DNA from 2 places in the Streptomyces sp. NPDC087901 genome. Region 2 is predicted to be linked to the other one. Evidence: predicted binding sites of a transcription regulator. Region 2 holds the regulator's gene; the other holds the start of a gene.
What was found. The regulator HspR, encoded in region 2, represses chaperone genes until heat shock. The targets are predictions, from matches to a motif close to TTGAGNNNNNNNNNCTCAA.

Region 1 (3,407 bases), on a different contig from region 2:
GGGCGAGGTCGTTGCCGAGCAGCGGGGTGCAGAGGCAGGCGATGAAGAATCCGGCATCGTGACGTTCGAGGTCGCTCAGCAGAGTGCGTCTGCTGGTCAGCAGGATCCCGACGCCATCGATCTGCGGGAATGCGCGGTCAAGCGCGGTCTCGATCGTGTGCGCGTCGGCGCGGTCGGCGTCGGTGGGCTCGTCGTGGAGGGCGAGCTGGAGGTCGAGATCGGAGACCCCGGGCGTGGCCGTGCCACGCGGAACGCTGCCGTAGAGGTAGGCGCTGTCCAGCCGGGCGGGACCGAAGACCTCGGTGATCCGGGAACGGGCCGCCGCCACGGCAGGCGCGAACCCCTCCTGCACCCGGCTCAGTGAGCCCTCCCGCGCGATCGTGCCGTCCCGGTTCAGCCCGCGGTCGTCGTTCATACGGGTACTCTGCCCGTCCCGCTCCCCCCTGGCCACGGCATATCCCCGTGACTACGGCTACGCCTTCGGCGGCGCCGCGAACGTCACGTCCGCGGCCGGCGTGGTGACGTCCGCGTCCGCGCTGATCGCCCACGCGGCGACCCGGGAGACCACGGCGGCCGGGACCGCCTCGCTGATCCCGGGAGCTGCCGGGATGTCCTGCGTCGCATGCGCGTCGTAAGGGAGAACGACCCGGTAGTCCAGGGCCAGGGCCGTGCGGGCCGTCGCCTGTACGCACATCTCCGACATCACGCCGCAGACGGCGACCGCCTCGACGCCCGCCCCGCTCAGCAAGGAGCCCAGCGACGTGCCGGCGAAGCCGTCGTCCCGGGTCTTGCGGATCACGGACTCCGCGGGGCCCGCCCCGACCGGCAGGTGGAGCGCCCAGCCGGGCGTGTGGGGCTCGTCGCCCGCGCCGGGAGCGCCGTCGTTCTGGAGGTGCACGACGAGTGCACCGCTCTGCCGTGCCCGCGCGATCAGGCCCGCCGTCCGCTCCAGGAGTCCGGCTGCGCCGGGCACAGCCCTGTCTCCGGTCACCCCCGCCTTCTGGACGTCCACGACGAGCAGGGCCTGCACGGGAAGAAGGGAATCGGTCATCGGCCCATCCTGGTCGGCCGGGGCCTCGTCCTCCACGGGATTTCGCGCCCGATGTGCTCACGACTTCGAGCACGACTCCGCGCACGATGTGCCGGGCGACTCCGCGCACGATGTGCCGCCCGACTTCGCACCCGACTCCGCTCACGATGTGCCGCCCGCTTCGCGCCCGAATTCGCGTACGCGGGCCCGTGCGGTCGCGGGACTACGGCGGTCCCGTCCGGCGTTGCACCCAAGGCACGCCGCCACTGTCATACCGCGATCGCTCACAGCGAACACAGCCCGGGGAACATTCGGTGGCTCAGGAGCATTGAGTCTTCATAGCTCAACTTGACTGCCGAAGGGGAGATCATGGCTACTGAGTCCAATGCGGTCACACCGCTCACCCTGCCTGTGCTGCCGCTCGACGACGAGGTCGTGCTGCCCGGAATGGTGGTGCCTCTGGACCTGTCCGACAGCGATGTACGTGCCGCGGTGGAAGCCGCGCAGGCCGCAGCCCGTGAGGGCGGAGGCAAGCCCGAAGTGCTGCTCGTTCCGCGCATCGACGGGACCTACACCGGGATCGGTGTCATCGGGACCGTCGAGCAGGTCGGACGGCTCTCGGACGGCGACCCGGGCGCGCTCATCCGCGGCCGCGGCCGCGTGCGGATCGGGGCCGGGACCAGTGGTCCCGGTGCCGCGCTCTGGGTGGAAGGGACCCGGGTCGACGTCTCCGTCCCCGAGCCTCTCCCCGGAGCCGTCGCCGAGCTGGTCAGGGAGTACAAGGCACTCGCCACCAGCTGGCTGAAGAAGCGCGGCGCCTGGCAGGTCGTGGACCGGGTCCAGCAGATCGAGGACGTCTCGGCGCTCGCCGACAACTCCGGATACTCCCCCTTCCTCACCACCACCCAGAAGGTGCAGCTGCTGGAGACCGCCGATCCGGTGGCCCGGCTGAAGCTCGCCATCCAGTGGCTCGGCGAGCACCTCGCCGAGCAGGACGTCGCCGAGTCGATCGCCAAGGACGTCCAGGAGGGCGTCGACAAGCAGCAGCGTGAGTTCCTGCTGCGGCGCCAGCTCGACGCCGTACGCAAGGAGCTCTCCGAACTCAACGGTGAACCCGGTTCCGGCGACGAGTCCGACGACTACCGGGCACGCGTCGAGGCCGCCGACCTTCCCGAGCACGTCCGCGAGGCCGCGCTCAAGGAGGTCGACAAGCTGGAGCGCTCCTCCGACCAGAGCCCCGAAGGCTCCTGGATCAGGACCTGGCTCGACACCGTCCTCGAACTGCCGTGGACCGAGCGGACCGAGGACGCGTACGACATCAAGGGCGCCCAGGAGATCCTCGACGCCGAACACGCGGGCCTGCAGGACGTGAAGGAGCGCATCACCGAGTACCTCGCGGTACGCAAGCGGCGGGCCGACCGCGGGCTGGGTGTGGTCGGAGGCCGGCGCGGCGGTGCGGTGCTGGCCCTGGTCGGGCCTCCCGGGGTCGGAAAGACCTCGCTCGGTGAATCCGTGGCGCACGCCATGGGGCGCAAGTTCGTCCGAGTCGCACTCGGCGGTGTCCGGGACGAGGCGGAGATCCGAGGCCACCGGCGTACGTACGTCGGCGCGCTCCCGGGCCGCATCGTGCGCGCCATCAAGGAGGCCGGTTCGATGAATCCGGTCGTCCTGCTCGACGAGATCGACAAGGTCGGCTCCGACTTCCGGGGCGACCCTGCCGCAGCCCTTCTCGAAGTGCTCGACCCGGCGCAGAACCACACCTTCCGCGACCACTACCTGGAGGTCGAACTCGACCTCAGCGATGTCGTCTTCCTGGCCACGGCCAACGTCCTGGAATCCATCCCGGAGGCTCTGCTCGACCGGATGGAGCTGGTCAGGCTCGACGGCTACACCGAGGACGAGAAGGTCGTCATCGCCCGCGACCACCTGCTCCCGCGTCAGCTTGAGCGGGCCGGTCTGGAGAAGGCCGAGGTCACCCTCGACGAGTCGGCGCTGCGCAAGCTGGCCGGTGAGTACACGAGGGAGGCCGGGGTCCGGAACCTGGAGCGGGCCGTCGCCCGGCTGCTGCGCAAGGTCGCGGCCCAGCACGAGCTCGGCGACCGCGAACTGCCGTTCACGGTGACCGACGAAGACCTGCGCGGTCTCATCGGCCGGCCGCACCACGTCCCCGAGTCCGCCCAGGACCCGGCCGAGCGCCGTACCGCGGTGCCGGGCGTGGCCACCGGGCTCGCCGTGACCGGGGCGGGCGGTGACGTCCTCTTCGTGGAGGCGTCGCTCGCCGACCCGGAGACCGGGGCGTCCGGACTGACCCTGACCGGTCAGCTCGGCGACGTCATGAAGGAGTCCGCGCAGATCGCGCTGAGCTTCCTGCGCTCGC
Region 2 (3,407 bases):
CGCACGGGCGACCTCCAGCGGCTCCAGGCCGAGTACCAGAACTACCGCCGCCGTGTGGAGCGGGACCGGGTCACGGTCAAGGAGATCGCAGTCGCGGGTCTCCTGTCCGAGCTCCTGCCCGTGCTCGACGACGTCGGCCGGGCCCGCGAGCACGGTGAGCTCGTGGGCGGGTTCAAGTCGGTGGCCGAATCGCTGGAGACGGTCGTCGCCAAGCTCGGACTGCAGCAGTTCGGCAAGGAGGGCGAGCCCTTCGACCCGACGATCCACGAGGCCCTGATGCACTCGTACGCGCCGGACGTCACCGAGACGACCTGCGTGGCGATCCTGCAGCCGGGGTACCGGATCGGCGAGCGCACCATCCGCCCCGCGCGGGTGGCGGTGGCCGAACCCCAGCCGGGGGCCACGCCCGCGGCCGCGAAGGAAGAGAAGACTGACGACGAGGAGAGCGGTGGCGGCGAGGAGGTCTGACATTCCGTCCGACCATCTGGCAGCACACCGCTCGCCCACCCGCCCGGCCATGTGGCCGGTCGTCCGGAAGGAGGGACGTCGATGAGTACGAAGGACTTCGTCGAGAAGGACTACTACAAGGTTCTCGGCGTCCCGAAGGACGCCACCGACGCCGAGATCAAGAAGGCGTACCGGAAGCTCGCCCGCGAGTTCCACCCGGACGCCAACAAGGGCGACGACAAGGCGGAGGAGCGCTTCAAGGAGATCTCCGAGGCGAACGACATCCTCGGTGACACCAAGAAGCGCAAGGAGTACGACGAGGCACGCGCCCTCTTCGGCAACGGCGGCTTCCGCCCCGGACCCGGCGGAGCCCAGGGCAACTTCAACTTCGACCTGGGGGACCTCTTCGGAGGTGCCCCAGGCGGGGGCCAGGGCGGCGCCGGCGGGTTCGGCGGCGGTGGCGGCGGCCTGGGAGACGTCTTCGGCGGCCTGTTCAACCGGGGCGGCGGCGGTACCGGCACACGGGTGCAGCCGCGCCGCGGCCAGGACATCGAGTCCGAGGTGACGCTCAGCTTCACCGAGGCGGTCGACGGGGCCACGGTCCCGCTGCGGATGTCCAGCCAGGCGCCCTGCAAGGCGTGCTCCGGCACCGGCGACAAGAACGGCACCCCCAGGGTCTGCCCGACCTGCGTCGGCACCGGCCAGGTCTCGCGCGGCAGCGGCGGCGGTTTCTCGCTCACCGATCCCTGCGTGGACTGCAAGGGCCGGGGCCTCATCGCCCAGGACCCCTGCGAGGTCTGCAAGGGCAGCGGCCGGGCGAAGTCGTCCCGCACCATGCAGGTCAGGATTCCGGCGGGCGTCCTCGACGGCCAGCGGATCCGGCTGCGCGGCAAGGGCGCCCCGGGTGAGCGCGGCGGACCGGCCGGCGACCTCTATGTCGTCGTCCACGTCGACGCCCACCCGGTCTTCGGCCGCAAGGGCGACAACCTCACGGTCACCGTGCCCGTCACCTTCACGGAGGCGGCGCTCGGCGGCGAGGTGAAGGTCCCCACGCTCGGCGGACCGCCGGTCACCCTGAAGCTTCCGGCCGGCACGCCCAACGGGCGCACCATGCGGGCCAGGGGCAAGGGCGCGGTCCGCAAGGACGGCACCCGCGGCGACCTGCTGGTCACCGTCGAGGTGACGGTCCCCACGGACCTGGGCCCTGAGGCCCGGGACGCCCTGGAGGCCTACCGAAAGGCGACCGCGGACCAGGACCCGCGGGCGGAGCTGTTCCAGGCAGCGAAGGGAGCTTGAGGTGGACGGCCGACGACGTAATCCGTACGAACTCACCGATGAATCCCCGGTGTACGTGATCTCGATCGCGGCCCAGCTCTCGGGCCTGCATCCTCAGACGCTGCGCCAGTACGACCGCCTCGGCCTGGTCTCGCCCGACCGCACGGCCGGGCGCGGACGGCGCTACTCGGCCCGCGACATCGAGCTGCTGCGCACCGTGCAGCAGCTGTCGCAGGACGAGGGCATCAACCTGGCCGGCATCAAACGCATCATCGAACTGGAGCACCAGGTCGCGGCCCTTCAGCAACGTGTCGCCGAGCTCTCGGCGGCCGTCGACGGGGCGGCGGTGGCCATGCAGCAGCGCGAGGCGCAGGTGCATGCGTCGTACCGGCGCGACCTGGTGCCGTATCAGGATGTGCAGCAGACCAGTGCCCTGGTGGTCTGGCGGCCGAAGAGGCCGAAGGACTGAACGGGGACCGTTTCCCGTGCAAGGAGCCCGTCACCCCGCAACGTCGGGGGTGACGGGCTCCTCTGCTGTGCGCGGCGGTACGGGCTCGGCGATGCCGGAGCGGACGAGGAGGGCGCCGAGTTGGGTGCGGCTGGTGGCGTCGAGGGTCTGCATGAGTTTGGAGATGTGGGCGCGGCAGGTGCGGACGCTGATGCCGAGCTTGTGGGCGACGGCCTCGTCCTGGTTTCCCTCCATCAACAGGCGCGCGATGCTCTGCTGGACGGCGGTGACGGGGGCGCCGGGGACGGTTGTGGGGAGTTGCTGGGTGAACGGGGTGGCCAGGGCCCAGAGCGTCTCGTACATCTCGGCCAGGAAGGCGACGAGCGCGGGGTGGCGGATCTCCAGGGCGACGCTGCGGTCGGGTTCGGCGGGGACGTAGGCGACCTTGCGGTCGAAGATCATGAGGACTTCGATCGCCTGTTCCATGGTGCGGACCTGGAGGAGGCTCCTCGGCAGCTGGCTCACGTACGCCTTGAGAGCCGGGCTGTAGCGCGCCGAATGCTGGTAGATGTGTCGCACCTGAACGCCCCGCTCAACCGTGGGCAGCGTGCCCGACAGGGCCTGTCGCAGATCCTCCTGGGGCCGCGTGCTGCCGGGCTGGAGCGTGAGGATCTCCTCGGTCACTTCCTGCGCGGATTCGTTGATGGACGCCTGGACCGTCGAGCGCCCCTTGAGCACGGTGATGGCGAGGTGGGGGGTGCCGTGGTCGAGGAAGGTCAGAGGCACCAGCGCCTGGGCCAGGCGGTCGGAGATCCGCACCTGGTCCAGGAGTCCCTGGGCGATGGGGTGCAGCAGATGTGCGAGGGCCGCAGACGGCGGTACGGGGCGCAGGAGCCGGCTGTCGAGCGGGTCGGGCAGCAGGAGAGCCGTGTCGATGAGGCAGGGCGCGGTGCTGACAGCTGACCGGGCGATGCGGCCCTTGGCCAGTGCGTCGGTGTAGAGACCGACGGCCTCGTCGCACAGATCGCGGTCGCTGTGGGCGTGGTGGCGTGGCACTGTCATGGCCCGCCGCGTTCCACGATGCCGGACTGGACGAGCAGTGCGCCGAGTTGGGTGCGGCTGGTGGCGTTGACGGTCTGCATGAGTTTGGAGATGTGGGCGCGGCACGTGCGGACGCTGATTCCCAGCTTGCGGGCCACGACCTGGTCGACGTGGCCGTCGACAAGGAGCCGCGCGA

Region 1: a site for HspR is predicted at 1,359-1,377, ahead of lon (endopeptidase La). Genes of this name have one in related genera too.

The regions. Positions count from the first base shown of each region.
Region 1 is NZ_JBIUUC010000008.1:193,298-196,704, reverse strand. Features, by position in the region: gene ACIOEW_RS24690 (nucleotidyltransferase) at 1-415, opposite strand, end outside; gene ACIOEW_RS24685 (isochorismatase family protein) at 473-1,051, opposite strand; gene lon (endopeptidase La) at 1,400-3,407, shown strand, end outside.
Region 2 is NZ_JBIUUC010000004.1:502,566-505,972, forward strand. Features, by position in the region: gene grpE (nucleotide exchange factor GrpE) at 1-468, shown strand, start outside; gene dnaJ (molecular chaperone DnaJ) at 550-1,743, shown strand; gene ACIOEW_RS15985 (heat shock protein transcriptional repressor HspR) at 1,745-2,191, shown strand; gene ACIOEW_RS15990 (LuxR C-terminal-related transcriptional regulator) at 2,222-3,232, opposite strand; gene ACIOEW_RS15995 (LuxR C-terminal-related transcriptional regulator) at 3,229-3,407, opposite strand, start outside.